3 regions of the Pseudoalteromonas sp. APC 3250 genome follow, and region 2 is predicted to be linked to each of the others. Evidence: predicted binding sites of a transcription regulator. Region 2 holds the regulator's gene; each other region holds the start of a gene.
What was found. Region 2 encodes FliA, which starts transcription of late flagellar genes. Its sites were predicted from a motif close to CTAAAGNTNNNNNNNNNNNNGCCGATA; they were not measured.

Region 1 (10,815 bases), on a different contig from region 2:
GATTATGTGTGCTAGAGCTTGAAAAAGTGGCGCAAGAATATAAAAAACTGACGAATAAAACCCCTAAAGGAATGCCATTGCCTGACGATGTTGAGGCTATTTTTTGGATGCAGCAAGAATTACGCGTATCCTTATTTGCGCAAACCTTAGGTACACCTTATCCAATTTCAGCGAAACGTGTGTTAAATGCGATAAAAGAAATTGAATAATCCCTTTATTCGCTATTAAGCTAGGGTCTGTTGACCTTTGCTGATTGAAATTCGTTCAAACTAAGGGCGTTTTAATCACGGCGCGAGGTTTGTAACCTAGTGGGCTAAGTAAAAACCACACCACATAGGCTCTGCCTTGCCTAAATACCAAACAGGCTACTGCAAATTCAACCTTGAACGGTCAACAGACCCTAAGGGACTAACTTGAGAAGGAAATGACATTGCTATGTCCTCATTACTAAAACACCAAGCGCGACAATTGTTAGTGGTTGATGATGAGTATTTCAATTTTGAAATACTCAAAGCAGGGTTAGCATCAACATTTGATTTAAGCTATGCTGATTCTGGTAAAAGTTGTTTAGCATCTGCCATTGCTAATCCGCCTGATATTATTTTGCTTGATGTATGTATGCCGGGGCTTGATGGTTATGATACCTGTCGCATACTTAAACATACGCCAGAGACAAAACACATTCCGGTGGTGATGATATCAGGACTTGAGTCAGAGCTTGAGCAACAAGCAGGCTTTGACTCAGGGTGTGATGCTTACGTTGTAAAACCTTTTTCTATCGCCGTACTACGAGAAAAAATTAATAATATTGTGTAGAGGGAATTATGTTTACTGAAGATAAGCGAAACTACAGACGTATGCAGGTTAACACACCCGCTAAGTTAACCTCGATTGAGCCCGTCGCAGGACTAAGTTACACAGGCACCTGCCTTGACTTAAGTGCAACAGGGCTCTCCTTGCAGCTCGATGATTTATTAGAGCTTAACTCAATTTTATCGGTTGATATTGCATCAACCCATCCAAGCATTGCACCGTTAAAAGCCACTGCAAAGGTGATACGTGCCAGCACAGAAGAGGATGGCACGATAACCGCAGGGCTAGAAATTATTGAGTTTAACTAAAATTAGTGTTTAGTAAACCTTACAAATAAGGCCTTTAAGATAAAAGCCTTCAGGGTAGCTGCCCGCAATAGGGTGGTCAGCTGCTTGATTTAAGCGCTCCATGATCAGCAAATCTTTACCTGCATCAAGTGCTGCATCTGCAACCACTTTTTGAAACAAATTTTGTTCCATTAAACCAGAGCATGAGAAAGTAAGCAGTGTGCCGCCTGGTTTTAATATTTGCATCGCAATCATATTAATATCTTTGTAACCCCGACACGCCCCAGTTAACTGCGCTTTATTATCAGCAAATTTAGGCGGATCCATCACAATCGTATCAAACATCACGCCGTCTTCACGGTATTGGCGCAATAACTTAAATACATCTTGTTTTACAAAGTCGACTTTATTTAAATCAAGGTTGTTATGTTCAACATTGCGCTTTGCTGTATCAAGAGCTGGTTGTGAAACATCGACATTGGTTACATGCTTACAGCCACCACGCAGGGCATAAAGAGAAAACGTCCCCGTATAACTAAAGCAATTTAATACGGTTTTATCTTTTGAAAAACGCTCCAGCGCAGCACGGCTATCACGTTGATCTAAATAAAAGCCGGTTTTATGGCCTTCAAGAATATCAACTTCAATTTTTAAACCATTTTCTTCAATGATAACTGGCGCTGTGGGTTCATTACCCCAAAGCACTCCTTTAATTGGCTCCAAGCCTTCTTTAGTGCGCACATCTACATCTGAGCGCTCATAAATATTAGAGCCTGGGAAAATAGCCATTAATGCACCAACAATTTCACCTTTGTGGCGCTCAGCACCGGCACTGAGTAACTGACAAACCAAGGTGTTATCAAATTTATCTATGGTAACACCCGGTAAATAATCTGATTCTGCTGCACATAATCTAAAGCCGGTCAGTCCACCTTCTTCAATCGCATGACTACGCGCCTCTAAAGCACGACGTAGGCGACGCTCGAAAAAATGTTGATCTATGACTTCTTTTTCATCAAAGCTCCAAACACGCGCGCGAATTTGTGAATGCGGGCTGTAAGCCGCGGTGGCTAAAAACTTACCTTCACTGTCGTGTATGGTTACCGTCTCACCTAATCCAGGTTTACCTTTAATTTTTTTGATGGCTTTAGAAAATAACCAAGGGTGTTTTCTTTTTAATGATTTATCGCGACCAGCTTGCAGGTAAACGGCAGATGACATAGGGCTTCTCTGTAGTAATAAATAAGCGCTGTATTTTAGTCAAGCCAAGCGCAACATACAATGAATGTTTTGCAAGGGCCTTATAAATCGCGTTAAAGTAGGGGATATTACCTCGTTTAAATAGATTTTTGGAAGCTCGGTGAACAATTTAGCCCTTAGCCCTTCATTAAAGCAACTTAATCAGCAATGCAGAGAATTTATAACAGCGCTTATCCATGCTGATGTAGCCCATGATATTACCCATATTGAACGGGTAGTACGTGTTGCAGTTAAATTATGCACTGCTGAAAAAGCCAATATGAATGTTGTTTTACCTGCTGCGTGGTTACATGATTGTGTGGCCGTAGCAAAAAACCATCACGATAGGGCAAAAGCTTCAACGATGGCTGCCGATAAAGCGATTAGTTTTTTAGCGTCTATTGGCTATGATGAAGCGCTATTTGATGATATTCACCATGCTATTGCCGCGCATAGTTTTAGCGCCAATATTGCTATTAAAACCGTTGAAGCACAGATTGTACAAGATGCTGACAGAATGGATGCTTTAGGGGCTATTGGTGTTAGTCGTTGTATGAAAGTGGGGGGCTCAATAAGCCGACTTTTGTACAATCCTAATGATCCATTTTGTTTAGAGCGTGAACCTGATGATAAACAGTACACCTTAGATCATTTTTTTATAAAGTTGCTGCATATTGCAAAAAGTATGAATACACCTTCAGCTAAAGCTGAAGCACTTAGAAGAACAGATTATATGTATGATTTTTTAGAGCAGTTAAAATCTGAAATTGGAGGGTAAGACAGTGAGGCCAAAATTGAGCGGTATTGATCATTGTCATTTAAATGTTCAGAGCCTCACCCAAGCCGTTGATTGGTATGAAAAGGTGCTTGGTTTTACCGTAGTAGAGGAATTAGCATTTTGGAATGAAGAAGGCAAAGGCCCTTTAACGCTTGAAGATGAAAACGCATCCACACGTTTAGCTTTATTTGAGGCACCAGGGACAAGCAAAGGAATTGCTTTTGCTGCAGCCGGTGAGCAATTTATTGCGTGGTTAGCACATTTTGAGCAGCTTGGAATTAAAACGATACTGGCTGATCATGGCGTGACTTTTTCTATGTATTTTAAAGATAACAGTGGCAATAGCCATGAGATCACTTCCCATGACTACCGCATTATAAAACAGCATTTTCCAGCTGTAGCGTTAGGCTCTCACAATGCCAAAAGGGGCTAGGTCCTGTTGAACTTTGCGTAGTAATATTTATTCAAAAAAGAGACGATTTAATCGCGTTCTTGATGAGCCTTTTTTATCGCTAAAATAGCGTCTATTTTGCTAATAAAAAGATCAACCAGATGAGGGTCAAAGTGTTTTCCTGCTTGTTGTTGCATATGCTCTAGTGTTTGCTCAATGCTCCACGGCTCTTTATAAGGACGTTTTGATGTAAGTGCATCAAATACATCAGCAATCGCTACAATCCGCCCCTCAATGGAGATTTCCTCGCCTTTTAACCCATTAGGATAACCTGTGCCATCCCATTTTTCATGATGTTCAATAGCCAACACATGGGCAAGTTGCAGTAAGGGGGAAGGTGAGTTAGCCAATATTTTAGCCCCTATAGCGGCATGCTCTTTCATGTGTGCAAATTCGTCGGGGGTTAATTTGCCAGGTTTTAACAGTATCGAATCAGGAATACCTATTTTTCCGACATCGTGCATTGGCGCAGCTTGACGTAATAATTCTGCGTGTTGTTCATTCATTCCCAACGCTAAAGCAAGTACTTTGCTGTATTGGCTCATTCGTGCAATATGCTCACCCGTATCGGTATCTTTATACTCTGCCGCGCGACCCAATCGCTCAACTAAATCTACATGTGCTTGTTTTAGTTGCTCGGCTTGTACTAAAGAAAGATGAGTTTTTACCCTTGCCTTTACAATCGCAGGGCTAATAGGTTTGGTTATATAGTCAACCGCACCTAGCGAAAACCCTTCCGATTCATCTTGTTCTTGCGTGAGGGCGGTGACAAAAATGACCGGAATGTGTGCGGTTTTAGGATTAGCTTTTAAAATTTTGCACACTTCAAAGCCATTCATATCTGGCATCATTACATCAAGTAAAATGAGTTTTGGCGGATCGTTTTCTATTAATTGCAGTGCCACAGCCCCCGATTTAGCAAACGATAAACGGTAGTTACTCGCTAAGACCTCGCGCATTACTTTTAAATTTGCAGGTTCATCATCGACGATTAATATTCGCGCCTGACTTATCGATTGATCCATCGGTATCCTCAGAAGAGCTAGTTATTGAGTGTTGTTAATAATGCGTTGAGCTGTGTTTGTGCATTATCAAATTCAAAGTCATTAAACTGCTCATAAATATTTAAAATAGCAACTTTGTGTTGTTCGGGTGTTATTCTTACAATATAACTTAATAACGTATCATCCAACTCTGCTCGTTTAGCTTGGCTGAGTAAAAGCGTTAATTGGTGAATAAATTCAGCATCTGACACGGTTTCTTTTTGTAATTCATTCTCTTTAAAAGCAATGTGTAAGTGTGATAATTCATCTGCTAGCTGCTGCCACTCTTGCTGACATTTTAATATGCACTGAGTATAACTGGCTATATCACGTTGTTTTTCAGCTTGCGCAATTAAGTAAGATAAATTATTGAGCGCTAAATTACCGGCAAGGCCTTTTAAATTATGCAAAATATGAGCATGATGCTTATCGTTTAGCTTAGTGGTCGCCAAGGTTTGCATACTATTTTGATGCTGAGCTAAAAAGAGTACAACCTCTTTGAGATGTTTCTCTTTGCTGCCCCACATTTTTTCGCCTTTACTAAAATCTATACGAAGTTTTGAATCTATTGGATCGTTAGTTACTAACTGGCTGATAGCAAGCCCAAGCACCCGTGCTATTTCTTGGTTGAGTTGGTTTATGTCAACGGGTTTGGTTGTAAAACCATTCATACCCGCTTGTTTGGCTGTTAGCTTATCTTGCTGTAGCACACTGGCCGTTAAGGCAATTATTGGCGTGTGCTTTAGTTGTTTTTGCTGCTCTAAAGAGCGAATTGATGCTGTGGCACTGATCCCATCACATTTAGGCATATGAATATCCATTAGGATAATATCAAAGCGATGCTGATTAAACATGTCAATGGCCTCAAAACCATTATTTGCTTTACTTACCTGATGGCCTGCTTGGGAAAGCATAATAGTGAGTAGTTCGATATTTTGTTCAATATCATCCACCACTAAGATTTTTAATGGGGGTAAGTTAAATGCGTTTTTACTAATGGCTTGCACCTGACTTTTTTCGCCTGGCTCAAGCCCAACAGTAAAGGAAAAACAGCTACCTTGACCAAGGGTACTTTGTGCATATATTTTGCCGCCCATTAATTCAACCAGCTGCTTACTAATTGTTGTGCCAAGCCCTGTGCCACCAAATCGGCGTGTTGTGGTGCCATCTGCTTGCTCAAAGGGTTTAAAAATAGCCTCAAGGCGACCTTTTTCGATACCTATACCACTATCTTGTACTTCAAATAAAATGGGTTGATTGGGTTTATGAGTAACCGAAACAGTAACATGGCCTTGCTCAGTAAACTTTATCGCATTGCCGATTAAATTGGTTAGCACTTGGCGTAAACGCGTATCATCACCAAAATAAAATGGATTTATATTGTCAGCTATTTTTAAAATGAGCTGTAAGTCTTTTCGTTTTGCATCAAGCCAAAATGTCGACACAATATTATCGAGCAATTCTTGCAAGTTAAAATGTACTTTTTGAATTTCGAGTTTACCTTTCTCTAGCTTTGCTGAGTCAAGGATATCGTTGAGTAAATGCAATAAAGAACGCGCAGCGTTATTAACGGTAATAATTTGTTTTTGTTGTTCTTTATTAAGCGGACTATCCATTAAAATATCACTAAAGCCAATAATTGCATTCATGGGGGTACGTATCTCATGGCTCATATTTGCCATAAAAGACTGTTTAGCTTGCGCGGCTGCTTCAGCCTCGTATTTAGCTTGCTTTAAGCTTTGCTCATATTCATGGCGCTTGGTTATATCAACTAAAACGCCATCAACCCAGCGTGTATCATCTTTAGAGTTAGTGATAATACTTGCTTGATCGAGTACCCAAATAATATTGCCGTTGCGATGGCGAATGCGGTACTCAATTGAGTATTGACTGGTCGATGCAACTGCTTGATCAATCGCTAAAGAAATCGCCGCTTCATCTTCTTTAACAATAAGCTCGGCAAAGGTAATACGCTGCTCAGTAAATTCTTCAGCGCGATAACCCGTCAGTTCATAGACGCTAGGGCTGATAAACAACATACTCCAGTGTTCATCTAACAAGCAGCGAAATACCACACCGGGCATATTGTTCATCAAGGTACGGTATTGTCGCTCTTTTTCAATTAAGCTTTGTTGTAACGCTCTTTGCTCAGTTAAATCGGTAATAAAGCCCACAAACAATGTTTCAGTTTGTAATTGCTTTACTTCACCAATCCCTAAGCGAATTGGAAATTGATGACCATTTTTATGTTTTGCCCACACATCGCGATTAACACCAATAACACGTTTTACCTCATGGTTTGTTGTATTTTTTAAAAAAGCATCGTGTTGATTAGCAATATCATCAGCCATTAATATTTTTACATTCTGGCCAATAACCTCATTATCTTGCCAGCCAAAAATTGTTTCTGAGGCTTTATTAAAGCTCAAAATAGTGCCTTTAATATTGATAGTAACGATGCCGTCAATGGCAGTTGATAAAATAGCATCAAGGCGAGACTCTTCAGCTGATTTTTTCCCTAACAGCATTCTGTAACGGATCATGCCATTGATGATCACAACCACCGCTGTTAATAAAAGCGTGGCGAACGACACACTAATAGCAATAAAGGTTAGATGTGATTGGTTTGTTTGCTCGTTAATTATCGGGCTTGTTGCAATAAATCGCGTAGCAGCCATGCCCATATAATGCATACCAGCCACGGCAAGGCCAAGAATAAGGGCGCAAATAATACGATTATGCACAGGCGTTAATTTTTTAAAGTGTGCTGGTAAATGAAAACGTGCATAGAGACTTATAAAAGACAGCAGCACTGCAACAACAATTGAAGCGCCAAACCATATTGGATCATAACGAAGTAAAGGACTTAATTGCATCGCTGCCATACCGCTGTAATGCATGGTGCCAACACCCGCGCCAAATAAAAGAGAGCTTAGAATTAAATTGATAATACGAGGGTTAGAGCTATATGTTTTCAAACAAGAAAAAGCAATGGTACATGCCAGTAACGCCGGTATAAACGACACAAAAGTGAGTGTGGGGTCGTATTCAATTGTAGTGCACAAAGAAAATGCGAGCATAGCAATAAAGTGCATGCTCCAGACCCCTCCGGCAAGGACTAAGGCTGCGGTTATATTGGCTAACTTTCGATAAGATTTAAAATGTGTATTATTTGCTAAATCGATAACGTGCAAAGAAAAATAAGCTGCAAAAATTGCGGTGAGTATAGATAGTGTCACTAAACTTGGGTCGTATACACCATTAATAATTAGGCTTGGATCTGGTTCGTTTATAAAAAAATTAGCTAACATCAATCATTCACATAATAACTCTTAAATTCAGTCTAATATAAAATACAATAATAATCACAAGGTATTGAGTTATAAATTACAAAAGCAACGTAAGTGTTTTAAGCTCTAAACCATACTATTAATTGAGTAGCACTAAATGCATTGTTATTAAAATGGCATTTAGTGGGGATTATTTATAGATCAGCCGTTATGGTACAAGGTAAAATAAAACCCAGTGGTTAATTATAAATAGGCAGCATTCATTGTTGGATTACACTTTAAAGCGTAGTAAGCGAAGAAAAACAGTGGCTATCAAAGTCGCACAACGTGAGCTTACGGTATATGCGCCCCATTTTGTAACGAAAACACAAATTAATGAATGGCTGTTAAGTAAACAGGACTGGATTGATGCTCAGTTACATAAGCAACAAATTCAAGCCGATACACGACAGTTTCCACTCAAAACCCAGAGTATTAAATTATTTAATGAAGCTGTTAATGTGCAATTTGAAAACGCAGCACGCACTCAATGGCAGCAGCACAATGAAAGCCAAACGCTGTTACTGAGTATTTCTTCACGTGTAAAGCATCAAACGCAAATGTATCAAAGTTTGCTAGAGCAGTTTTTGCATGAGAAATTAGAAAGTTATATTGAAATGCGAGTTAATGATTATTGTCAGCTGATGGGTGAAAAGCTACCGAGTAATATTCGTATTCAATTGTATAAGCGTCGCTGGGGTAGTTGTAATCGTAGGCGTGAACTAACCTTCAACTTACACTTGGCAAGTGCACCGACATGGGTCATTGACTACGTGATTGTTCATGAATTAGCACATTTAAAATATTTAAATCACAGCGCTCAATTTTGGCAACGTGTGGGATTATTTTATTCAGATTATAAACAAGCAAGTAACTGGTTAAACAATCATGGTATGAGTTTACAGTGGGTATTTGAATAAAAAGAAATAAGGTAGAGAAGAGAAGTGGTGGAGGGAGCTGGATTCGAACCAGCGAAGGCTGAGCCGTCAGATTTACAGTCTGATCCCTTTGGCCGCTCGGGAACCCCTCCACACTAATTGTTATTGCATTTTGCCCCACTTAACTTAGCCTAAGAAAAGTGGTGGAGGGAGCTGGATTCGAACCAGCGAAGGCTGAGCCGTCAGATTTACAGTCTGATCCCTTTGGCCGCTCGGGAACCCCTCCAATGCAACGCCGCAGATAATAGCAAACTTCTTATTTAAGTAAAGAAAAAAGCTAAAGAAAATTCAAATTTAGCCGATAAATACTTATTAATTAGTTAAATAGGCTAAAGTCTATGCAGATTGGTGATTTGTTAATCACGGAGAGCCAGTTAAAAACAAGGCTTAACGAAAGTGTGCACGAAAACCGCCGAGGCGAGTTTGCACTTTTATTAGCAATGCTCTCTCACGATGCACTCGATTTTAGTGAATTCCACCTACCCAAAAGTGACACTAAGCATTATCATGCCGATGAAGATGCTCTGCGTAAACAATTTGGCGCAGGTCCAAAGCAGCCATTAGCGCCAGATACCTTTAATATGTTAATTGGTAAAAATAACACAGAGCTTTTAGCAAAAATGGGAAGCGCTGTAGGGATGAGTGATATAAAGTTAACTCAGTGCTTAAAGCCTGAGCCATTTAATATTCGTGATGATAAAAACCACATTCCATTGACTGTCATTGATAACTGTGAATTAGCGGTACGTCGACGAATTCAAAATACCAACATCGAGCTATCAAACCCTCAAATGGATGCGGTGGCATTTTATGATGATTTACAAAATGAAGCTATCCACCAGCCATTACATTTGTTTAGTGCCTAATTATATGTGTTCAATTGCTGCTTTATACATGCCATTTGATTGTAATAAACTGTGTTTATAATAGAAAGTAACTATTGGTTTTATAAGTGCTTTATTTTAATAACTGATTTAATATAAAAAAAGCATCCAAAATTTAAATGCAATTGCTATAATGGCGCAAATGGTATGACATTAAATGCCATTATCATTAAACCAAGGTAATTAGGAACGTAATGAAGAAAACATTCACGCTGAATCATGAGAAAATCAAATACCCTCGTATGGTTGATGCTGCAAAGCATGAAGTGAAAAAATATTTGAAAAGAGAACGTAATAAAACTTTACCTATTGATGCCGACTACTGGGCATTTGATTGTAAGTTTGGTAACACGGCTGAAGAAGCGCAAGTGGTTCACGTTGCTGAAATTAACAATCACATCAGTGAAATTGAAAAGCAAGGTTTAACTTCTTTTTACTTAGAGATTTTAGCAAGACCTGCACAGCGTCAAGATTTCGATGAAGATGATGGCGAATAAAACGCTAATTTGCGTTTAGTGTAGTTTTTGAAAATGGGCCTTGTGGCCCATTTTTTGTAGCTGTTATTTATACACTATGACATTTTTTGTATTTTTTATTACTGCCACAAGGGCACGTATCATTGCGTTTTACTTTAATATCGGCAACCGGTGTAATCTCACCATCAAGGTATCGCCATTGCCCATCTTCTTTAATAAACCTTGAATTTTCTGCCAACTGGCAATATAAATCTTGATAAAAGTAGTGAGCTTTAAATGTAACAAATCCTGTTTCATCATTATAACCAGAGTCTAATACGGTTAAGTTTATAAAACGGCAACTATTTGCAAAATCTTTAATTTCTGAAATTGAATTTTCAGCTTGTTTTTCTTTTGCATAACTTTCACGAACAAAAACCGCGTTTTTAACAGCATAAGCACTGTAGCGTGCACGCATAAGTTGCTCTGGTGTGTGTGGCTGTTTGGTTTTTAAATGAAAAGGCTCGCAGCAATCAGCATAAGGTTGCTGACTGCCACAAAAACATAATAGGGCGTTAGAAGTCATGATAAATGTACT
Region 2 (10,815 bases):
CTAAATTTAGTATCCACAGGAATAACGCCTGGCCATACTTTTTCTTTATACGTTTCTTGTAGTGTTTTATAGGCCTCAAGCGATGCTTTGGTTCGTTTATCATACATAGTTGGAATTATAGTATATTCATAGCTTTTCGCTTGAGAGGTTTGCATTAATTCCATAGTACGCATCATTCTATCGAGCCCTTTAAGCGCCAAGAACTCAGTTTGCACCGGCACTAACACTCTTTCACAGGCGGCAAGCGCATTGACCATCAGCACACCTAAAACAGGTGGACAATCTAAAATTGCGTAATCGTAATACTCGCTAATTTTAGCCAGTGTTTTTTTTAAAATCAGGCCCATTCCCGTTTTATTACCCATGCTACGGTCAAGTGTCGCGATCGCCATAGTTGCGGGTAAAATATCAAGGTTTTCAATTGTTGAGGGGCATAATGCTTGCAATATTTCTTCGCTTTTCATACTCGAGCCGCGAGTAAAAATATCGTAAACACTGACCTCTAAATCTTCTGAATCAATACCAAAGTAATAGGTTAGTGAAGCATGAGGATCTGTATCAATCAATAACACGCGCTTGCCTTGAAGCGCAAGGATCCCTGCAAGGCTAACCGCTGTAGTGGTTTTGCCTACTCCCCCTTTTTGATTGGCTACTGTCCAAACTTTCACATTACATCCTAATTACTGTTCGTTGCGCGTTGTAACACGGATGCCACCATGCGGTAAACGAATTATTTTTATTGTATCGTCTTGGGCTGGTAGCTCAATTTCTGGCTGACTTTGCTCTGATACTGAAATTGATGATCTCGTTTGTTCATCAGAGGGCTCGGGTGCTAAACCATATTTAGAAAGTGCAATCACGACTTTACGGTTTTCAGCACGCCCAGCTTCGGTATTATTATCGGCAAAGGGAGAGTATTGACCATATCCCTCAATGGCCATGCGCGCGGATTCAATGCCCAAACGCTCTAGCTCAACTAATATTGAGGTTGCACGCGCCACTGATAACTCCCAATTAGAACGAAATATTTCATTTCGTATGGTTTCGTTATCTGTATACCCGCGTACTCTTATATAGTTATCGACTGATGCGATGATTGCTTCAATTTTTTTTACAATCTCTTTGGCCTTGTTATGTGCAACAGCACTACCACTAGCAAACAACAATCCGGAATTGAGCTCAATAACCAACCAGTCTTGGCTTAGTTCTAAGCTAGCCTCGCCACTGCGTATCTCATCAATCAGCGACGATTGTAATTTAGCCAATAAACTATCCAGCGGCTTACCTAAGTGGCGTTGACTAATATTGCTATTGTCACTTTGACCATCGAGTAACACTGGGCCTTGCTCTAGCTCTTGAATACTTTCGCCATAGAGTATTTCAGCCTCAGGGGTCACCCTTTCAAGCAATAAAGCATCACCATTTACCCCGTTACCCTGCTGAGAATATTGTTTTGCAGACTTATCAAAAACATGCTCAAGAGAATCAGATAAAACCTTGATGTTGTCTTCTTTGTTTATCGCAATTGCATACAATACAACAAAAAATGCAAACATTATGGTCATATAATCCGCATAAGAAACTAACCAACGCTCAGTATGTTGGCTCTTTAATTGGTGATGACGTAAGCGACGGCGTAACATAGGCGCTAATGGGCCTGTAAAATTGGACGTTCAACGCGGTAGGCTTCAAGCTTTAGTTCTATATTAATAGGGCTCTCACCTTGGCTAATAGCAATTACACCTTCCGCTAACATTTCGTGATAAAGCATCTTTTGTTCAACCCGTTGCTTTAGCTTATTGGCCATAGGTAAAAATAATAAATTAGCCAAACCAACACCATATATAGTTGCAATGAACGCGGTGGCAATACCCGTTCCTAACTGCTCAGGATCGTTAATAAATGACATGGCTTGAATAAGCCCAAGTACAGCACCTAAAATACCAATAGTTGGGCTATACCCACCCATTGCTTCATATACCCGGCTAGCCTCAAGTAATCGTTCTCGCTCAAGTAATAAGTCAATCTCGAGGGTATCGCGTAGTTTTTGCTCTGAACAGCCATCAACTAATAAACTCAGTCCTTTGGCGGCATAGGGATCTGAATGCGCAAGTGCTTCGTTTTCTAATGCTAAATAACCCTCTTGACGGGCTTTATGCGACCAGCGTTTTACTTGCTCAATAGCATCTTCAATATCATGGTCGTCGGTAACAAAAACCCAATGAGTAATACTAAGCATTTTTTTAAATGTATTGGCTGATGTTTGTAGCATCACCGCACCTAATGTACCGCCTAATACAATAATTAGTGCAGGCCCATTAAACAGCGCAGATACCACACCTCCCTCTAAAGAATAACCGATTGCAATAGCACCTAATGCAACCAGTAATCCTAAAACAGAAAGCTTATCCACAGCCAACCTCTCTTTTTAAGCGTGCAGCCACATCATGAAGGCTAATGCTTTCGCTCGCTAAACCTGCACTGGCTATCGCCTGAGGCATACCATAGACAACACAGCTTTTTTCATCCTGAGCCCAAATTGTAGCGCCAGTTTGCTTAAGCATGCGAGCACCATCACGACCATCTGCACCCATGCCTGTCAAAATAATGGCAAGCACATCACCTTGATACGCTTTGGCCGCACTGGCAAAGGTAATATCAACACTTGGTTTATAGTTTACTCGTTCATTTTTATCTTCAAACACACGAAGGGTTCTATTAGAGCCACGTCCTTCTACCATCATTTGCTGGCCACCTGGCGCTAAATAAGCGCACCCAGGTTGTAATCTATCGCCTTGCTGCGCTTCTTTTACTTTAATCTTACACAAGCCATCTAAGCGAGTAGCAAAGGCCGGGGTAAATGCAGCAGGCATATGCTGTATGAGTAAAATAGGGTGTGGAAAATTAGCAGGTAATTGCGTCAAAATAGTTTGCAGTGCAACTGGCCCACCTGTGGATGTACCAATAGCAACTAACTGATACTGCTTACCACTGGCACGCGCTGAGGCACTGCTGTTATTAGGTGCAGGACTCGCATTATTAAAGCTACGATCAGGTTGAACTATCGGCTTTTTAGCAAGGTTAGAAAAGCGTTCAGAACTGTTTGACGCTGGTTTACTAATACTTGGAGATGGGGCCGTTCTCGTAATTCTTCCAATACGCTGGCGGCCTATTTCCTTAACCTTATTTTGCAATAACTTAATTGCATCATCGTTATTGCGAGCAATATCTTCAAACTTTTTAGGTAAAAAGTCCATCGCCCCAGCATCAAGCGCATCCAAAGTGGCAGATGCCCCTGCTCGTGTTAACGATGAAAACATTAAAATAGGTGTTGGATTACTCGCCATGATCTCTTTCACAGCACTAATACCATCCAGCACCGGCATTTCAACATCCATGGTGATAACATCAGGACGTAACTGAGCTGTTTTTTCGACGGCCTCTCGGCCATTTACAGCAAAGCCTATTACCTCAATGCCGCTGTCTTGTTCAAGAATTTCACTCACTCTGCGGCGAAAAAAGCTTGAATCATCAACTACTAAAACTTTAACAGCCATTTCGCTCTCTTATTCAATGAATGGGTAGGCATAAAGTTTATACCTACTTTTTATTATCCAGCGTAATGCTTTAGCATACTCGGTACATCTAATATCAGTGCAATTCCACCATCAGAGGTAATAGTCGCACCCGCCATACCCGGCGTACCTTGCAATAATGCATCTAGAGGCTTGATCACCACTTCTTCTTGACCTATTAGTGAATCAACAACGAACCCTACTTTTTGAGTCCCTATTTGCACAATAACGACATGCCCTTGTGCTTTTCGCTGACCTCTATCAGCGCCTTTTATAAGCCAATGTTCAAGGTAGAATAATGGAATCGACTTTTTACGAACAATAATCGTTAGCTGGCCATCAACCACATTAGTTTTTGTTAAATCTAAGTGGAATATTTCACTTACACCCGCTAGCGGCAAGGCAAAGGTTTGCTCTCCCACCACCACCATTAAGGTAGGTAATATCGCAAGTGTTAGTGGAACTTTGATTTCTAAAGTAGTCCCTACGCCCATTTCTGATTTTATGTTAACCGAGCCATTGAGCTGAGTGATTTTTGTTTTAACCACATCCATACCAACACCACGGCCAGAAATATCTGAGATTTCTTCTTTGGTTGAAAATCCAGGTGCAAAAATAAGGTTATAAGCTTCAGTATCAGAAAGACGACTCGCTTGGTCGTGATCAAGCACCCCTTTACTAATCGCAATCTTTTTAAGCTTTTCAGCATCCATACCGGCACCATCATCTTGGATGGTAAGTAGAATATGATCACCCTGTTGCGAAGCTGATAAAGTCACCGTACCTGTTCTAGGTTTACCCGATGCTTCACGAATATCGGGCATTTCAATACCATGGTCGACCGAGTTGCGAACCAAATGCACCAATGGATCGGCCAATGCTTCCACTAAATTTTTATCTAAATCGGTGTCTTCACCGACAAGTAATAAATTAATATCTTTTTTAAGTGTTCGTGCTAAGTCACGTACAACACGAGGAAAACGGCCAAATACTTTTTTAATTGGCTGCATTCGTGTTTGCATTACTGCACCTTGGATATCAGCAGTCACAACATCTAAGTTGGAAATAGCTTTACCCATAGCCTCGCTATCAGAATTAGTCGCCAAACTCACTAAGCGATTTCGCACAAGTACTAACTCGCCCACCATGTTCATTATTTGGTCTAGGCGTTTGGTATCAACACGTACTGTTGTTTCTGCCGGTGGAGGCGCTGCTTTTTTAGGCGGCGCAGCTTTAGCTGCTTGTGCCGCAGGAGCAGGCTTAGCTGGCTCTGGTTTAGGCTGTGGCTTAGCTGCAGCAACTGGTTCTGGCTTTTTAGCTGCCACTGGTTCTGGTTTACTTACAGGAGCCGGTGTTTCTATCGACTTAGGTGCACCTTTACCATGAAGTTCATCAAGTAACGCTTCAAACTCGTCGTCACTTATTTCATCATCGCCCGAGCTTTGCTCGTTACTTGGTGGAGCCACAGGGGCTGATGGTGTTTGTTGTGGTGTACTTGCGGTTGCTTGGCTCACTTCGCCAAAGCTGCCTACACCATGAAGTTCATCCAATAAGCTGTCAAACTCATCGTCAGTTATATCACCACTGACATCATTGTCACTTGATGATGATTGTTTTTCTTGTGGGGCTTGCCCTTTTCCATGAAGTTCATCAAGTAGGCTTTCGAATTCGTCTTCGGTTATTTCATCAATCTGAGACTCAGTACTGCTGCTATCTGGGCCGCTAAATAATTCATCAAAAGCAAACGGGTCTTCTTCAGCATCGTTGCTCGGTTGCTCTGCAACTGGTTCGGGCTCTACCGATGGGGTTTCGACAGGAGCTATATCTTCAACCACAGAATCGCCGGCAAGCTCTTCTGCTGTCGGTGGCTGTCCAAGTTTGTGAAGTACTGCAAGTAATTCTGGATCAGCAGGCTCTGGCTGGTCACGATTTTTAATCGTGGCAAACATTTCATTAATGGTATCCAGTGCTTGTAAAATCACATCCATTAATTCAGAGTTAACTGTTCTTACACCTTGGCGCAGTAAATCAAACACATTTTCAGCACCATGACATGCATCAACAAGCTCTGTCATAGCCAAAAAGCCAGCGCCACCCTTTACAGTGTGGAAACCGCGAAATATTGCGTTTAGTAGCTCAGTATCATCTGGGTTGTTTTCCAGTTCTACTAACTGTTCAGATAAAAGCTCAAGGATTTCTCCGGCCTCTACTAAAAAGTCTTGTAAAATATCTTCATCGACTTCAAAGCTCATGCAGTACTCTCCTATTAGAAGCCCAAACTTGATAATAGATCATCAACTTCATCTTGATCAGATACAACATCATTACGCGTTTCTTTATCAATAATAGGCCCTTCGGGACCTGCTAGTGTTTGTGCAACAATGGGATCTTCTATTTTTTCTGGTTGTTCAGTTGGTTCAACCTCACCACCTTGCGCTGCAAATGCAGTCAACAGGTGAATTAAACTTTCTTCAACTTCACGGACAAGTTCAATAACACGGCGAATAACCTGACCGGTTAAATCTTGATAGTCTTGAGCCATCAGCACATTAGTCATCAGCATTTGTAACTCATCGGTTTTGTGATGAGAACTGCTCATAAACTTATCAATACTATGACAAAGTGATTTAAACTCACCAAGCTCTATTTCGCGGTTCATTAAACGATCCCACGTTGGCTTGATATCAGCTATTTCGTCAGCGATTTCTTGTGCTAATGGTAAGCTTGCTTCAACCGCATCCATTGTCTTATTGGCTGCGTTTTCTGTCATTTCCATGACATAGTTAAGGCGTTTTTTTGCGTCAGGGATGGCATCAGTGGTAATGTCTGTTAAACGCGTGTCTAACTCGAAACTTTTTAAAGCTTCGTGCAGTTGACGCGTCAACTTACCCACCTCAGCAAATAACTGTGATTGCTCTTGTGAAGCTGTTTCTAAAATTAACTGATTCGCTTTATCTTGCTCACCATTTTCTAAAAAAACAACTAACTGGCGAGCTTGTTCTAAAGTAATCTGAGGCGCAGCAGGTGCTGACATAAGCCTCTCCCTCTCATTAACCTAAGCGTTCGAACACTTTTTCTAATTTAGTTTTCAATGTACCTGCAGTAAATGGTTTAACAATATAACCATTAACACCTGCTTGGGCCGCAGCAATTATTTGTTCTTTTTTAGCTTCTGCTGTAACCATTAAAACAGGAATATGCTTTAATTTTTCATCAGCTCGAATTGCCCTCAAAAGATCAATACCTTGCATGCCTGGCATATTCCAATCTGTTACAACAAAATCAAACGCTTGATTTTGCAACATAGGCAAAGCAGTTGACCCGTCATCTGCTTCTTGAACATTGGTAAAACCTAAATCGCGCAACAGGTTTTTAATAATACGTCTCATTGTTGAGAAATCATCAACAACAAGAATTTTAATGTTTTTATCCAAAACATCCTCCAGTGAGGCCTGAACCTTTATTTACTTACTTCTAGTTTATCCAGTCATTGATTTTTGCTTTAAGCTTAATCATCGCCTGACCATGTATCTGACTTACACGCGATTCACTTACATCGAGTATATGCCCAATTTCTTTTAAATTCATCTCATCGTTATAGTACAAAGAAAGCACCATTGCATCTTTTTCCGGTAACGACTTTATTGCACTGAGTAAAGACTCATTAAACCGTTCATTTTTAACATTATTGAACGGTTTGTCTAGTGCTAAATCTTGGCCATGAGGTGTAATCACATCGTCATCTATACCAAGGTCTTCAATACCTAACACTTTGCTTACATTTACATCGTTTAAAATATGATGGTACTCATTTAGCGAAATTTCAAGTTTTTCAGCAACTTCACTATCTTTAGGTTCACGGTTTAAACTGTTCTCAAGCGCAACAATAGTCTCTGCAACCAAACGGCTTTTTCTGTGAACTGAACGTGGAACCCAATCGCCTCGGCGCATTTCGTCTATCATCGCACCACGAATACGAATACCGGCAAAGGTTTCAAAGCTTGCGCCTTTGCTCGCATCAAAGTTTTTTGAAGCTTCAATTAAACCAATCATACCCGATTGAATTAAATCATCTAGCTGCACACTGGCCGGTAAACGAGCAATTAAATGGCACGCCACTTTTTTGACTAATGAGGCATGCTTTTCAACAATCATATTTAAATTTTGTGTTGACTGATATCCCATAGCTCTATTCACCGGTATTGTCATTGTTAGTTACTAACTAGTTTCTCAATGAAAAACTCTAAATGACCCGAGGCTTGACTAGGTGTTGGCCACTTAGCAATTTTTGTAGCCAGTGTTTTAAAAGCAATTGCAGCAGGCGACCCAGGAAAAACCTCAACAATTACTTTTTGGCGGCGCGTTGATTTGCGCATATTTTCATCATATGGAACCGTTGCAACCAACTCCATTGATATATCTAAAAATCGGTCGGTAACCTTTGAAAGTTTTGCAAACAATTCCTGCCCTTCGCGTAAACTACGCACCATATTGGCAACAATTTTAAATTTATAAACGCCGTGCTCACGGCTAAGTACTTTAATTAAAGCATAGGCATCGGTAATTGATGTAGGCTCATCACATACCACCACAACCACATCTTGCGCTGCGCGAGAAAAACTCAGCACCATATCGGAAATACCCGCAGCGGTATCAACAATTAAAATATCAAAGTCGGTGTTAAGTTCACTAAATGCACGAATAAGTCCAGCGTGCTCTGAGGGTGATAACTCAACCATACTTTGCGAACCCGATGTTGCAGGCACTATTTTTATGCCTGCGGGACCTTCGACTAAAATATCATCAAGTTCACATTCGCCCGATAAAACATGAGATAAATTACGCTCAACGCGCAGTCCAAGCATCACATCACAATTCGCTAATCCTAAATCAGCATCTAGTACAAGCACACGTTTGCCTTGTTGGCCTAACGCGATTGCCGTGTTAAGGGATACGTTCGTTTTACCCACTCCACCTTTGCCGCCGGTGACAGCGATAACTTTTACGCCGTTATTATTATTCTTGCTCATTTTGCGAAGGCCGCTTGCTTGATCTAAAACTGTGTTAATCATACATCTCTACTGTGCTCGACGCCACTGATTGGTGTCGTGATTGTTGTGCTTTTATTCTTTTTAAATACAATTGCTCAGCTTTTTTTACTAGTTTTTCGGCATTTGCCACTCTAATATCTTCTGGTACTCGCTGACCGTTAGTAAGATACCCTATTGGGAGACGATTTTGAATCGCAATACTAATAATCTCACCTAAACTCAATGACTCATCAAGTTTAGTAAAAATACATCCGCTTAGCTGTACTTTTTTAAAGTGCCTTACTGTTTCTTGTAATACATTAATTTGCGCCGTCGCACTTAATACTAAATAACTACGTATATCAACACGCTGATTACGCATTAAGGTGTTTAACTGCTCGGTTAAACGTAAATCACGTTGACTCATTCCCGCTGTATCAATTAAGACTAGACGTTTATTTCGTAAATGGTATAAAACTTCTGCTAATTCATTTGCATCTTTAACTTGTTTAACGCCACAACCTATAATACGACCATACGTTGCTAGCTGCTCATAAGCACCAATACGGTAAGTATCGGTAGTAATAAGCGCTACTTTATCGGCACCGTATTTTTGTGCACCCAATGCTGCCAGTTTTGCAACTGTGGTGGTTTTACCCACGCCTGTAGGCCCGACTAACGCAAAAACACCGCCTTGGCGAAGTATTTCGTTGTTCGTAGTTTGCATTTGATCTTCAACCATGTTCAATAAAGCTTTCCAGCCTTGTTGGCGAGACACATCGTCTGGTACAAAACATGCCATTTGCTCAGCAACATTTTTCTCTATCCCCATACCGACTAAGCGGTCAATCATACATGCACGGGTCGGGTCGCGACGTGCCATATCTTGCTGCATTAAACCTGATACTTGGTGCTCTAATAGTTGACGAATTGCGTTCATTTCTTCACGCATTGTGCTGATGTCACTGGATTCTTTATGCATTGTTTGCTGACGCGGTGCGCTAGGTGAATCTAAATCGTCAAAGCCACTGTCTAAATCGTCAAAACCTAAGCTATCGGCTTGGGTGTGAGGGCGCACTGGCGCGCTTTGTTCACGTTCAAACATATTTTTAGGTCGTGATTGCACAGGCTCTTGTTCTTGATAGTGACCAGAAGTGTCAATGCCAGAGTGTGAAAACATTGAAGCAAGCTCTGCTGAACGAGGACGTGGAGACTGACGCTCTAGTAAGGCTTGTAAGCTATCTGCAACCTTTGCTTGTGGCTTAGGTTGAGCGCGTTGCGGTTCTGGTTTAACAAAATTATGTGAACTTTGCTCAGTATGTGCAAATGAAGCTCTTGCAGCGGGTTGGCTTTGAGGCTGCTCTGGCGGTTTTGTCGCTGCTTTGTCGTAATCAACTGCAGCAACAATTTCAACGCCATTAGCTAGTTTTTTATTTGACATAATAACCGCATCAACACCCAACTCTTCTTTTACTTCTTTTAGTGCAGTGCGCATGTCTTTAGCAAAAAAACGTTTAATTTTCATAATTCAAACCCCTTTAAAATCTTATTGTTGGCCTACAGAGCTGACAATCTTGATCTGTCTTTCATCTGGTATCTCTTGATAAGACATCACTCGCAATCCTGGAATGGTGTATTTAACAAATCGAGATAACACAGTGCGTAACATTCCTGACGTTAGCAATATTGAAGGTTCACCGGCCATTTCTTGATTTTGATGCGCTTCATTCAATGATGTTTGAAGTCTATCAGCAAGCCCTGGTTCTATTCCGGCACCTTCATCACCTGCATTTTGAAGTGACTGATGCAACATCTGTTCCAACTCAGGCGCCAAGGTTATGACAGGGATTTCAGAAGACATACCAACGGCATCTTGGACGATTAATCTACGCAGTGATATTCGCACTGCAGCCGTTAATACATCTGGGTCTTGGCTACGAGGGCCATACTCAACAAGGGTTTGAACAATTGAGCGCATATCTCGTATTGCTACCCCTTCATTTAATAAATTTTGTAGTACTTTAACGATGGTGGTCAGCGGTAATACCTCAGGTACAAGTCCTTCAACTAAGCGAGGGTGACTCTTACCTAACATATCTAATAAGTTTTGTACTTCTTCATGTCCGAGTAATAATGCGGCGCTATTGGTGAGTAACTGGCTAATATGGGTTGCCACCACGGTCGCCGAATCAACCACCGTGTAACCTAAA
Region 3 (10,815 bases), on a different contig from region 2:
AAAAATCTTTTATCTTCGCAGTTATTCTTGCTGTTGTTGGTTTTGTTATCGTTAAGTTTGCGCTTGCAAGCCTAGCATTAGACCCTGCACTTCTATTCGGTGCCGGTTTATTAATTGGTGGACTTGTTATTGCTGCAATGTCATCAGTAAGTACAGAAGAAGCCGAAGTAAAAACAAAAACACTTTATGTTGGCAATCTTCCTTATCGTGCAAATGAAGGTGTAGTGCGTACTTTATTTGAAGAGCAAGGCAAAGTATTTAACGTTCGTTTGTTAAAAGATAAGAATACTGGCAAGCGTCGCGGTTTTGGCTTTGTTGAAATGGCACAAGCAGATGCTGATAATGCAATTGCTAAGCTAAACGATAGTGAGTTCCAACAACGTACTTTGAAAGTACGTGAAGCAAAACAAAAACAAGAAGATGATTCTAACTCTTATCGTTCAGAGTCGGATCAAACAGTGTAACTTGCTTAACCGCTAGTTTATCACTACATACATCAGCCGTTGCATAATAGTGCAGCGGCTTTTTTATGCCTGCTTGATTATCACTTAATTTGAGTAAAGAACTAACTCGCTTAGCAATGGCCGCACCAGAGTCTAATAACTGTACTTGCGTATTAAAGTAATCACTAATTGGTTTAGCTAAAATAGGAAAGTGAGTACAGCCTAATACCAGCACATCTATATCGTTATTAATATTTAATCGGTCTAACTCAGTGTGCAACTTATCAAGATCTAAGTGCTGGGTAAAAAAGAGAGTCTCTGCCAAAGTAACTAGTTCAACACTACTATATAAACTTGTGGTTATCGATGAGGCATGTTCTTTTATAAGTGCATCAGTATACGGGCTTGATACCGTTGCGGGAGTTGCCAATAAACCTATATGCTTTGATTGCGTTAATTGCGCTGCGGGTTTAATTGCAGGTACTACCCCAACAATAGGAATATCGGTAATTTGACGTACAGAACTTAACGCTGATGTTGAGGCGGTATTGCAGGCTATAACAATTAAGTCGACATTTAGTGACTCATCTTTAATAAATTGAATCAATCCACATAGGCGATGAATGATGGTTTGTTGCGACTGTGCACCATAGGGCAATAATGCATTATCCATAAAATAGCTATATTGAGCATGAGGAATGCTTTGCTGAATATGCTCAAGCACGGTGGTTCCACCTATACCTGAATCAAATACCATGATGTGCGCTGACAAACTACCATTCCTACTCTTTACTAAGAACGGCAGTTTGCCATGTGGCTTTTGTAAAAGAAAGTAGTTTTACTCAGTGCCTAGCTTTGCAGTAGCGGCGTTTAATTTATCTAAGTTTTCAAACATGGTGTTAGTGTAATCAACCAGTTTATCTATTTCTTGTTGATCTTGATTTAGCCATTGAATGATACCTGATAGCTGACTTTCTAATCCTAGGGTTTGCGCTTTAGAGTAAGCCGATTTTAGATCATCATTAAAAGGGGCAACAGTTTCGGCAATGGCTTTTTCTGATGTTGGCTTAATTTGTTCATACTCTTTAATGGCAGCAACGGTTTTGCTTTGACGTAAGTCCATTGAGAATGCCACCAGCTGTTCATTCCCTAAACTGAGTTCTTGGGCTTGTTCAAATGCTTTATCTAAATCGCCACTGAAAAAGGTTTTACTGACATCTTGTAACTCTGCCATTAAATCATTTATGGCTTGCTGCTCGTCTTCATTAAGCTCACCGTTTACTGACATCGAGAAAGAGAGCTCACGGGATTCAGAAAATTGCGTACTAAATGATTGTGAATCATCTGTTTTTTGATAGCGACTAGATGATTGCGATTGGTAAGCATCTGCAAAGCTAATACTCACCTCATCACCTTCTGCTGTGGTAAATGTATAATCAGCACTATTGCTTAAACTTACATATTGCGCCTGACTAACAGTTACGCTTGCAGGTTGTGGGTTAAATAAGTTTTGCTCAAATTTATCGAGGCCACTAAAGATACCCTCTTTAGACTTATCAATACCCTCTTCAAGTTCTTGATTAAATACGCCCATGCCTTTTAATTCATCCACAGCCTCATCAACACCCGTCTGCACTCCTTTACGTGCCTGATTTAGCATATCTTGTAGTTTGTCGTTATCGGCACCATTGGCTTTGGCTTTTTTTACCGAGCTTGTAACAAAGTCTAAAACATTTTTTACGACTTCATTAAAATCAAACAGTGGTTTGTCTTTTTTGGTTTCAGCGACCGGCAAACCTAGTTCTTTTGCCATTTTGTCACCTAATACGGCAGCAGCCAGTTCTTTTCCTCGTTGCTGATAACTAGTTGGTGGCGAGTCTATTTTAGGCTGTGGCATTGCTTGTTTAGTATTGTATTTATTAGCATTACTGTTTGGAACAAAACTAAAGTTACCTATTTTCATGAGAAGACTCCTATTTAGACTTACTCTTATATCGGCCAAGTAAGCCTATACTGTAGTAAAATGCTCAAAAAAAGCTCACTATATTTGATCAAAACTAGACAAATACGCTTCGCTCCCTACAATAGCGCCGATAAACAGATCTCAACGATAAGGTTATACCGTTAATGGCAGTTATAAATATAGATACCACGCAGTACGATGCACAATTAAATGAAAAAGAGCAGCGTATTACAGAGCAATTTCAACGTTTTGGTGTAAAACAGTTAGAAGTATTTAGCTCTGAGCCCATTAACTACCGCCAACGTGCAGAATTTAGAGTATGGCACGATGGTGACGATCTGTTTCATATTATGTTTGATCAACAAACAAAAGATAAAATACGTGTTGATACCTTTGACCCTGCAGCTCCTTTAGTAGGTGAAATTATGCAGGTGATGATTGATAATTTAAAAGACTGCGAAGTACTACGTCGTAAGCTATTTCAAATAGATTATTTATCAACCCTCAGTGGTGAAATTTTAGTGAGCTTGCTATATCACAAGCCACTTGATGAACACTGGTTAACTGAGATCAATGCCTTAAAGGAAAAGCTAAGTAGCCAGTACAAAATTGACTTTATTGGCCGTGCACGTAAGCAAAAAGAAAAATTGGGCGATGACTTTGTTACTGAGCGCTTAATGGTGAATGGCCAAGAGTTAATCTATCAACAGGTAGAAAATAGCTTTACTCAGCCTAATGCGAAGGTCAATATTAAAATGTTAGAGTGGGCACAAGAGTTATGTAAACCACTAAACAATGATTTACTAGAGCTGTATTGTGGTAATGGAAACTTTTCTATTGCACTTGCTGGTTTATTTAATAAAGTGCTGGCGACGGAAATATCAAAATCGTCGGTGCATTCAGCGCAATATAATATTGCTCAAAACCAAGTAACTAACTTAGATATTATTCGCATGTCGAGCGAAGAGTTTACTCAGGCAATGAAAGGCGAGCGTACTTTCTCTCGCTTAGATGGCATTGACTTGAGTAGTTACAACTGCCAAACCATCTTAGTCGACCCGCCTAGAGCAGGCATGGACACGCTTACGTGTGACTTAGTGGCTAATTATGAAAATATTATTTATATCTCATGTAACCCAGACACATTAGAGCGTGACCTTGAACACTTAACGCAAACCCATGAGGTTAAGCGCTTTGCAATATTTGATCAGTTCCCTTACACACACCATATTGAATCTGGTGTATTTTTACAACGTAAATAAAAAAAGCTCCTTAAGGAGCTTTTTTATTTAACCAAACTACTTATTTATTTGCTAAGTAATTAATGAGTGCGCTTACATCTTCTGGCGTTGAAATGCCTGACTCACCACCTAAGTTAAGCTTGTATTTACCATTAACGATAAACGTAGGAACGCCACGAAGTGCCCCTTTGCCTTTAAAGTAATCTTGGTCACGTTTCATTTTAGAGCTAAGTGTACGTACCGAGAAGCTTTCAAATAATTTATCAAACTTGTCGCCATCTACGCCTTGAGCTAAAAATACATCTTTTACATCTGCAAGCTCATTAAAACGAGCGCGCTTTGCATGGATATGATCAAACATCGCTGAAATAATTTTATCTTTTTGAGGTAGTACTTCAGCTGTAGCTAATGCTTGGCTGATCATGGTTTGATGTTCTGGGTCACGTACACCCACAAAATCTACATGGCTTTTCTTAAACTTTACGTTTTTATCTAGCTTAGGTTTGATCTCGGCCAGCAGTGGTTCCATGTTATTACATGCAGGACAGTAAAAAGAGAAAAACTCTTTTACTTCTGGTTTTCTGGTTGCACGATCAGAGACGACATCGTAATGCACGCCCTCTTCGTAAGTGGCAGCAAAACTGGTTGCAGCTAAAGGGAGTAATACAGCAAGTAACCCTGCTTTAACTAATTTGATCATTATTGTGGTGCTCCAAAAATTATAGTTTTAGTAAAAAGCTAATTAACTCATCAAGTTCTTGTTGGCTCTTGATTGTATTAATATTGATTTTGTATTTGTCATTTACGATAAATGTAGGCACGCCAGTTAATGCACCAAGTTCAGAATATTTATTCTGCTTATCTTGCATGGCACGTTCAGCTGCTATGATAGGCAAACTAGCGATGTCGGTATCAAATGTCGCGTTGTCAATTGCATTAAGCTCTAATAACTTTTTAACGTCTTTAATTTCAGTTAATGGCGCACGTTGTATATGAATGCTTTTAAAAATTTGCGCTGTTACCGCTTCAGCTTGACCGTGTTTCTTTGCGATTAAGTAAGCAAAGCTTAAATTACTTTGCGCTTGTGGTGAAACGCCTCCCAAAAAGTTGACATGATTTTTTACAAACTCAGCCCCTTCAGGTAAGTTTTCTGCAATCCCTTTGGCTACCGGCTCAAATTTAAAACAATGTGGGCAATAGAAAGAGAAAAACTCGGTTACATTCGGGGTTTTACTTTTTTCAACATCAATTACAGTGTATTGATTACCCGCTTCAAAGTTAGCAGCTAATGCTGCAAAAGGTAAACATAGGATCAGTAAACTTAGTTTTAATTTTTTAAGCATGAATATCTCGTTATACTTCTTTTTAAATAAAAATATTATGGCAATAATTTTAACGGGGCTTCTTGCAAAGCTGCAAACTGCTCTTTAAGCGCTAAAATTTGTTGCTCCCAGTATTTGTCATCTGCAAACCATGAAAAGTTCCGTACAAAAGCAGGATCACTCCAACGTTTTGCAACCCACCCCATGTAATGAATCATACGCATAGCGCGAAGCGGTTCGATCAGCTTAAGTTGTGAGTGATCAAAATCGCAAAACTCTTCATATGCATTCACTAAAGTGTCTAACTGTAACAGCTGTGTTTGTCGATCGCCACTGAGCATCATCCATAAATCTTGAATTGCAGGACCTTGACGGCTATCGTCTAAATCAACAAACATTAATGCATCTCCTGCCCATAGGATATTACCAGCATGGCAGTCACCATGTAAGCGAATGCCTTCTACATTTTTATATTGCTGTTGAGTTTGAGCAATGACTAAATCTAAAATAGTGTAAAAGGAAGTCTCTAATCCCATAGGGACTAACTTACTTTTTTGTAAATGAACTTTAGCTGTATCTAAATATTCATCACAGGTAACGGTGGGTCTTTGGGTAAAGGGTTTCGTTTTGGCTACTTGGTGCATGCGACCAATTAAACGCCCTAATACATCAAGCTGATCTAAGTTATCGACTTCAAATAAACGCCCGCCTACACTTGGGAATAAAGTAAATAAATACCCTTGGTGTTCAAATAAGCTTTGCCCATTATGCTTTATTGGCGCCACCACCGGTACTTCTGCGGCAGCCAGTTCAAAAGCAAAATCATGTTCCTCTTGAATTTGCGCTTTGCTCCAGCGCTCAGGCCGATAAAACTTAACAACGTAACGCTTTGCACCCTCGGCTACAAATTGATACACCCGATTTTCGTAGCTATTCAGCGCTAGCAACCCTGACTCAGCATAAATATCCACGCTTTCTATGGCATCCAAAATAAGATCTGGGGTTAAGTCAATAAAGCTAAATTTACTCATATACTTCTTATATAAAAGAAAAGCGGGAATATCCCGCTTTTTTGTTAATATCAGTGTTCGTCTTTTAATACAGACTCTTTATCGCGCTTTAAAAAAGTTGCTTGGCTGCGATATTTTATTATCGGGCTCGTTTATTGGCGACAACACAAAGTTAAACTCGGTCATTGGCGCTTTTAAATCATAAGGATCCATTACCAGTGATAGCGGTACATTATGCGATTCACCAGCGTTTACTGTAAAGGTAGTATCACCTAAGTATTTATAATTATCTAACCCTGTTACATCAATAGAGAATGTTTGCTCGTATTGTGCTTTGTTAATTACTTTTAAGGTATAGGTGTTTTCAACTAAACCATTAAAATCGACACGATACAACTGATTGCGGTCGCGAATAATATCAAAGTCCATGGTTTTACGCATGGCGATATTAGCAACCAGCGCACCGGTAAGTAAGATTAAAATAACACTGTAACCAATCAGCTTTGGACGCAGCGGATGGGTTTTATTCTCCGGTGTTTCTAAATTACGCTCGGTGGTGTAAGAGATAAGGCCTCGAGGGTAATTCATTTTATCCATTACGCCGTCACAGGCATCAATACAAGCGCCACAGTTTATGCACTCATATTGCAAACCATTACGAATATCAATCCCGGTTGGGCAAACCTGCACACACAAGTTACAGTCAATACAGTCACCTAAACCTAACTCTTTAGGGTCTTGTTTACGAGAACGTGGCCCTCGGTTTTCACCACGAGTTTCATCATAGCTTACAGTAAAGGTGTCTTTATCAAACATTGCTGACTGAAAACGTGAATACGGGCATATATGTAAACACATAATTTCTCGCATCCACCCAGCGTTACCATAAGTACAAATAGTAAATACAATGATACTAACTAAGGCATAACCGCCTACATTAAAGGTAACAAATTCAGGCAGTAGTTCGCGAATAGGCGTGAAGTAACCAACAAACGTTAACGCAGTATATAAAGAAAATAATACCCAACTAGTGTGCTTAGCCGTTTTACGCCAGAACTTGTCAAAATCCATCGGCCGTTGATCTAACTTTTTACGTTGGTTAGCGCTGCCCTCAAACTTTTCTTCAAACCAAATAAAAATGAAGGTCCATACTGTTTGCGGACATGTATAGCCACACCACACTCGACCATAAAAAGTGGTAACCAGAAATAAGGCAAACGCTGCTAGCATAAATATAAATGCAAGAATGGTGAAATCTTGTGGCCACAGGGTTAAGCCAAAAATATTAAATTTTTGCTCCATTAGCTCAAATAAAACAGCTTGTTGACCGTTAAAGTTGATCCATGGCAATAACATAAACGCCAGCATGCCTAAAAAGCCAATACGTTGTCTTAGTAATTGATGGAGCCCTGAAACAGCGCGCACATAAATACGGTTGCGTGGGTTAAATCTATCTTCTTGACGGCTCAGATCGGGTTTTTGGATCTTAACCTCTGTTGGTATGTTTTTTACTTTAATTTGCTTATCCATTGAAGTTCCTCAACGCCGCTAGGAAATAAAAATTCAGCAATCTTTTTGTACTTTTCGCCTAAGTGTAGCAACTTACATGCTAAACATAATACGCTTTAGGTCGCACTTGTATACTTTCAGATATTTCAGAAATATCTAATTACTCCCCTTATTATACGCATATTGGCTAAAATTACTGACTAGATTGCTAATAATTTATTCAACTTGTGACTTGCTTTTAAGATGTATTTTATTACACTTGCCGGCTACTAACGTGTTGTTTGGATCAAGGTTTGTGTATTTATGAAGAAATTTTTTATACTAGTGGTTGTGATCCTAGCATTTTTTACCATTGATCACCCCTTGGTAAAAGAGCCTCGTGAGCGCTTACTCGGTGATGGTATAGGCTTGTTAAGCAGCACAACTAAAGTCGATCGTTTTCCTGTCGCAACCATGACAAGAAACAAAATCAATAAACAGTTAGCACTTTCAAGATCCGAAGAAGACTATATTGATAAAACCTTTACCAATGATGAGTCAGTAAAGTTGTTTGAACTACGCTATTGTCGTCAAGGCGATCTAAACCTCTACTTTTATTCAGAACGTTTAACAACGGTATGTCGCATTATCAAAGAGTCATTAGCGCAAGCGAGAGTGAAATAATGGATTTTTCTGGATTAAATAAAAAAGCAAGTAACTCATTTCACAAGCACCGCACTATGCTTAAGCAGTTGGCACAAGGTAAAACACTTAAATGTGAGCATTGCCAGGGTGTATTAACGTTAAATTTAGCCACCAGCGAACCTGGTAAGGGAGTAATACAGTGCAAACAAGGTTGCACTGATATTGAATTAGAGATTGGCGCTTAAGGCTTTACCTACTTATTCATCCCACCCTTCATCGGTATACAAACCACTATTAAGCGCGACAATTTCTATAAGTTCAGCAAAACCTAACGCAAAGTCGCCCATTAATTCATACTGCTGCGCACACAAATGTAATTCATCGATATTATTTTGCTGTGCAATCTGTGCAATCGTTGGTTTATCTAATGCAAAAAAGCTAAGAGTCGCCTGTGCACTTTCAAGCGCTTGCTTGTATTGAATATCTAGTTGCTCACTCTGGAGTAACTTATGAGTATACGTTTGGCTTGCAGTTAAAAAACCTGCAGACCACTGCTGACAAAACTCAAGGTCAAACTCAGCGGGTAACTTATAACCAAGTTCAAATACTTGTTCACTTACTTGGTGATGTAATGCCATAAACAAAAACAACATGTCTTCATCAAGGTCATTCGCGGTATTAGGTAGAATTTGCTCTAACCATTGATGTACTTCTAATGGCTCAGGTGAACAAATAGTGCCAAATAAATAACCTTGGCTTTGAATAAGGCTCATAGCGCCAGGCTGGGTAGTTAAAAACTCGCTGAGCAGTTTGGCGTGCTGCTCAGTAAACTGAGGTATTTGCATTAAAACTCTTTTTTATAAAATATTAAAATTTAAGTGGATACCGACCTTGGTTATCTGGTCTACCTAAAAACTTCACCGCGTCATGAACTTCTTTCGGTAAAGTGAGATCAGGTTTAACATATCCCGCTACTTTAAAATCAAAATTGGCTTTTAGTGTAGCATCAGCCTCTAACCCTAATCTATTATTTGGCTCGATAAGTATGGCTACATCGCCCGACTTACAACTTAACTTACCGCTTAAATCGCCTATATTAAACCAGCCAGTTAGCCCTTGCACATCAATATCAGGGCTGGCTATTTCACCTTGTAATGATTGGCAATAAGGAGCGCCTGAAACGTACTCATCGAGCTCTAAAATAACGCGTCCTTTAGCAGTAACCGGTAACGGTAAATCAATGCGCTGCATAGCACGCTCAACCGTTGATCGGACTACTGTGTCGGTTATTTTAAGTTCGTCATTTGTGAGAGAATAGCTAATATCTGCATACCCAGAAATGTCATCACGTTCGCGAGGATTACCAAAACGTAAGTTAGTATTTACTTGAGCTTTAAAGATTGACCAGCCTGATATATCCCAACGTACATTGTTCAACTGTTCACCTTGAAAGCGAAGCTGCATTATTTGACCTTGCCATAGCGTACCAAAAGTTTGCCCTACCTCTAACTGCGCAGGTAAGTAAGGTTTAGCAAAATTTAAAGCCACTGCAGCGGGCAATTTAATAACGCTAAAAACAAGAAAGCTAATTACAAAAACGATGGATAAAATTATTATTTTTTTCATTAACTACTTCTCTAATACTAAACGGCTAACGCGTACATAACCGGATTTATCATCTTGGCTTAAATCTAAATTTTCTACGCTTAAACCATGCTGATTAACCAGCTCGTCAATCCATTGGATTAATTGATTAAACTCCACTGAGTCGAGTGTTAAACGAAGTGAATTATCATTTGGCTGCATTTTACTAATATTAATGCTGTAACGACCGCGCGTATTATTCACTATTTGGCTGAGGTTTTGATTGCTCACCGCTTGCGCTTTACCTGCTGCTTTAAGTTTAACGATACTGTCGTCTACCCATGCTAGCAATTCTTGTTGTTTTATTTGTGATTGTTGCGCATTTTCTATTGCCGTATTTAAGGGTCTAAATATACCCATTACCAAAACAAAAATAATAAATACACCACCCGCAACCATTATTAACTGCTGCTCTTGTTCTTTTAATGAACCCCAATATTTCATGAACTGCTGTTTCATTGTGCACCTCGCAGTCTAATTTCGCCGACGATATAATCACCATCATTATTTAACGACCCCTGCTCAACAGTCACACCTTGCTGCTCAAGAATGGCTTTAACCTTACCAAAGGTTTGAAAGTCTTTTGCACGAGCACGAATACGTAATTCATTACGGCGCTTATCAAAACGTAAGGTTTGCGGTGTAAATTCGCTCACTTGTGAAAATACACTCACCAGCTTGCTGGTTAAATCTAAAAAGCCAGCATCGCTCGTACCTTGCACTTTATCCAGTGCTCCCTGTATTTGATTTTTAATTAAGTGAGGGCGCACCCGCGTGCCTGGAAAGGCTTTTTGAAATCGCTCTACTACTTGTGATTTAGCTACCTCAAGCTGCGAATTAAGCTGATGTAATTCAACCGCTTTAATAGCCACACTCGATAGCAAAGCAATAACACTAATTATGGTGGCACTTTTCCAGTAACCCCACCATAAAGCCGTTTTCTTTTTAATCGTGTAAGGCCCTTGACGCAAATTAAATTTAAGCTGATCTAACTGCTTAGCAAATAATGCTAACGGCAGCTCATAATCACTGGTTTGCGGATGCAAGGTAAGCGTTTCA

Region 1: the regulator FliA is predicted to act here: its motif matches at 9,156-9,182, upstream of QL986_RS02255 (VC2046/SO_2500 family protein).
Region 3: the regulator FliA is predicted to act here: its motif matches at 2,436-2,462, upstream of QL986_RS18245 (DUF5610 domain-containing protein).

Annotation. Positions count from the first base shown of each region.
Region 1 is NZ_JASDCM010000001.1:498,636-509,450, reverse strand. It holds gene hrpA (ATP-dependent RNA helicase HrpA) at 1-209, shown strand, start outside; gene QL986_RS02305 (response regulator) at 436-816, shown strand; gene QL986_RS02300 (PilZ domain-containing protein) at 825-1,121, shown strand; gene QL986_RS02295 (class I SAM-dependent methyltransferase) at 1,131-2,321, opposite strand; gene QL986_RS02290 (HD domain-containing protein) at 2,461-3,117, shown strand; gene QL986_RS02285 (VOC family protein) at 3,122-3,550, shown strand; gene QL986_RS02280 (two-component system response regulator) at 3,598-4,593, opposite strand; gene QL986_RS02275 (PAS domain S-box protein) at 4,611-7,922, opposite strand; gene QL986_RS02270 (SprT family zinc-dependent metalloprotease) at 8,168-8,860, shown strand; tRNA gene QL986_RS02265 (tRNA-Tyr) at 8,886-8,970, opposite strand; tRNA gene QL986_RS02260 (tRNA-Tyr) at 9,020-9,104, opposite strand; gene QL986_RS02255 (VC2046/SO_2500 family protein) at 9,217-9,744, shown strand; gene QL986_RS02250 (DUF6172 family protein) at 9,957-10,259, shown strand; gene QL986_RS02245 (YchJ family protein) at 10,327-10,803, opposite strand.
Region 2 is NZ_JASDCM010000006.1:191,309-202,123, forward strand. It holds gene QL986_RS08870 (ParA family protein) at 1-668, opposite strand, end outside; gene QL986_RS08875 (flagellar motor protein MotB) at 681-1,643, opposite strand; gene QL986_RS08880 (flagellar motor protein) at 1,649-2,413, opposite strand; gene QL986_RS08885 (chemotaxis response regulator protein-glutamate methylesterase) at 2,406-3,557, opposite strand; gene QL986_RS08890 (chemotaxis protein CheA) at 3,611-5,827, opposite strand; gene QL986_RS08895 (protein phosphatase CheZ) at 5,842-6,609, opposite strand; gene cheY (chemotaxis response regulator CheY) at 6,626-7,009, opposite strand; gene QL986_RS08905 (RNA polymerase sigma factor FliA) at 7,050-7,760, opposite strand; gene QL986_RS08910 (MinD/ParA family protein) at 7,787-8,647, opposite strand; gene flhF (flagellar biosynthesis protein FlhF) at 8,640-10,130, opposite strand; gene flhA (flagellar biosynthesis protein FlhA) at 10,152-10,815, opposite strand, start outside.
Region 3 is NZ_JASDCM010000029.1:689-11,503, forward strand. It holds gene QL986_RS18235 (RNA-binding protein) at 1-464, shown strand, start outside; gene murI (glutamate racemase) at 427-1,215, opposite strand; gene QL986_RS18245 (DUF5610 domain-containing protein) at 1,282-2,406, opposite strand; gene trmA (tRNA (uridine(54)-C5)-methyltransferase TrmA) at 2,571-3,668, shown strand; gene QL986_RS18255 (thiol:disulfide interchange protein DsbA/DsbL) at 3,709-4,347, opposite strand; gene QL986_RS18260 (thiol:disulfide interchange protein DsbA/DsbL) at 4,367-4,990, opposite strand; gene QL986_RS18265 (serine/threonine protein kinase) at 5,026-6,000, opposite strand; gene ccoG (cytochrome c oxidase accessory protein CcoG) at 6,079-7,509, opposite strand; gene QL986_RS18275 (hypothetical protein) at 7,792-8,151, shown strand; gene QL986_RS18280 (hypothetical protein) at 8,151-8,357, shown strand; gene QL986_RS18285 (UPF0149 family protein) at 8,370-8,957, opposite strand; gene QL986_RS18290 (type II secretion system protein N) at 8,980-9,738, opposite strand; gene QL986_RS18295 (type II secretion system protein M) at 9,742-10,215, opposite strand; gene gspL (type II secretion system protein GspL) at 10,212-10,815, opposite strand, start outside.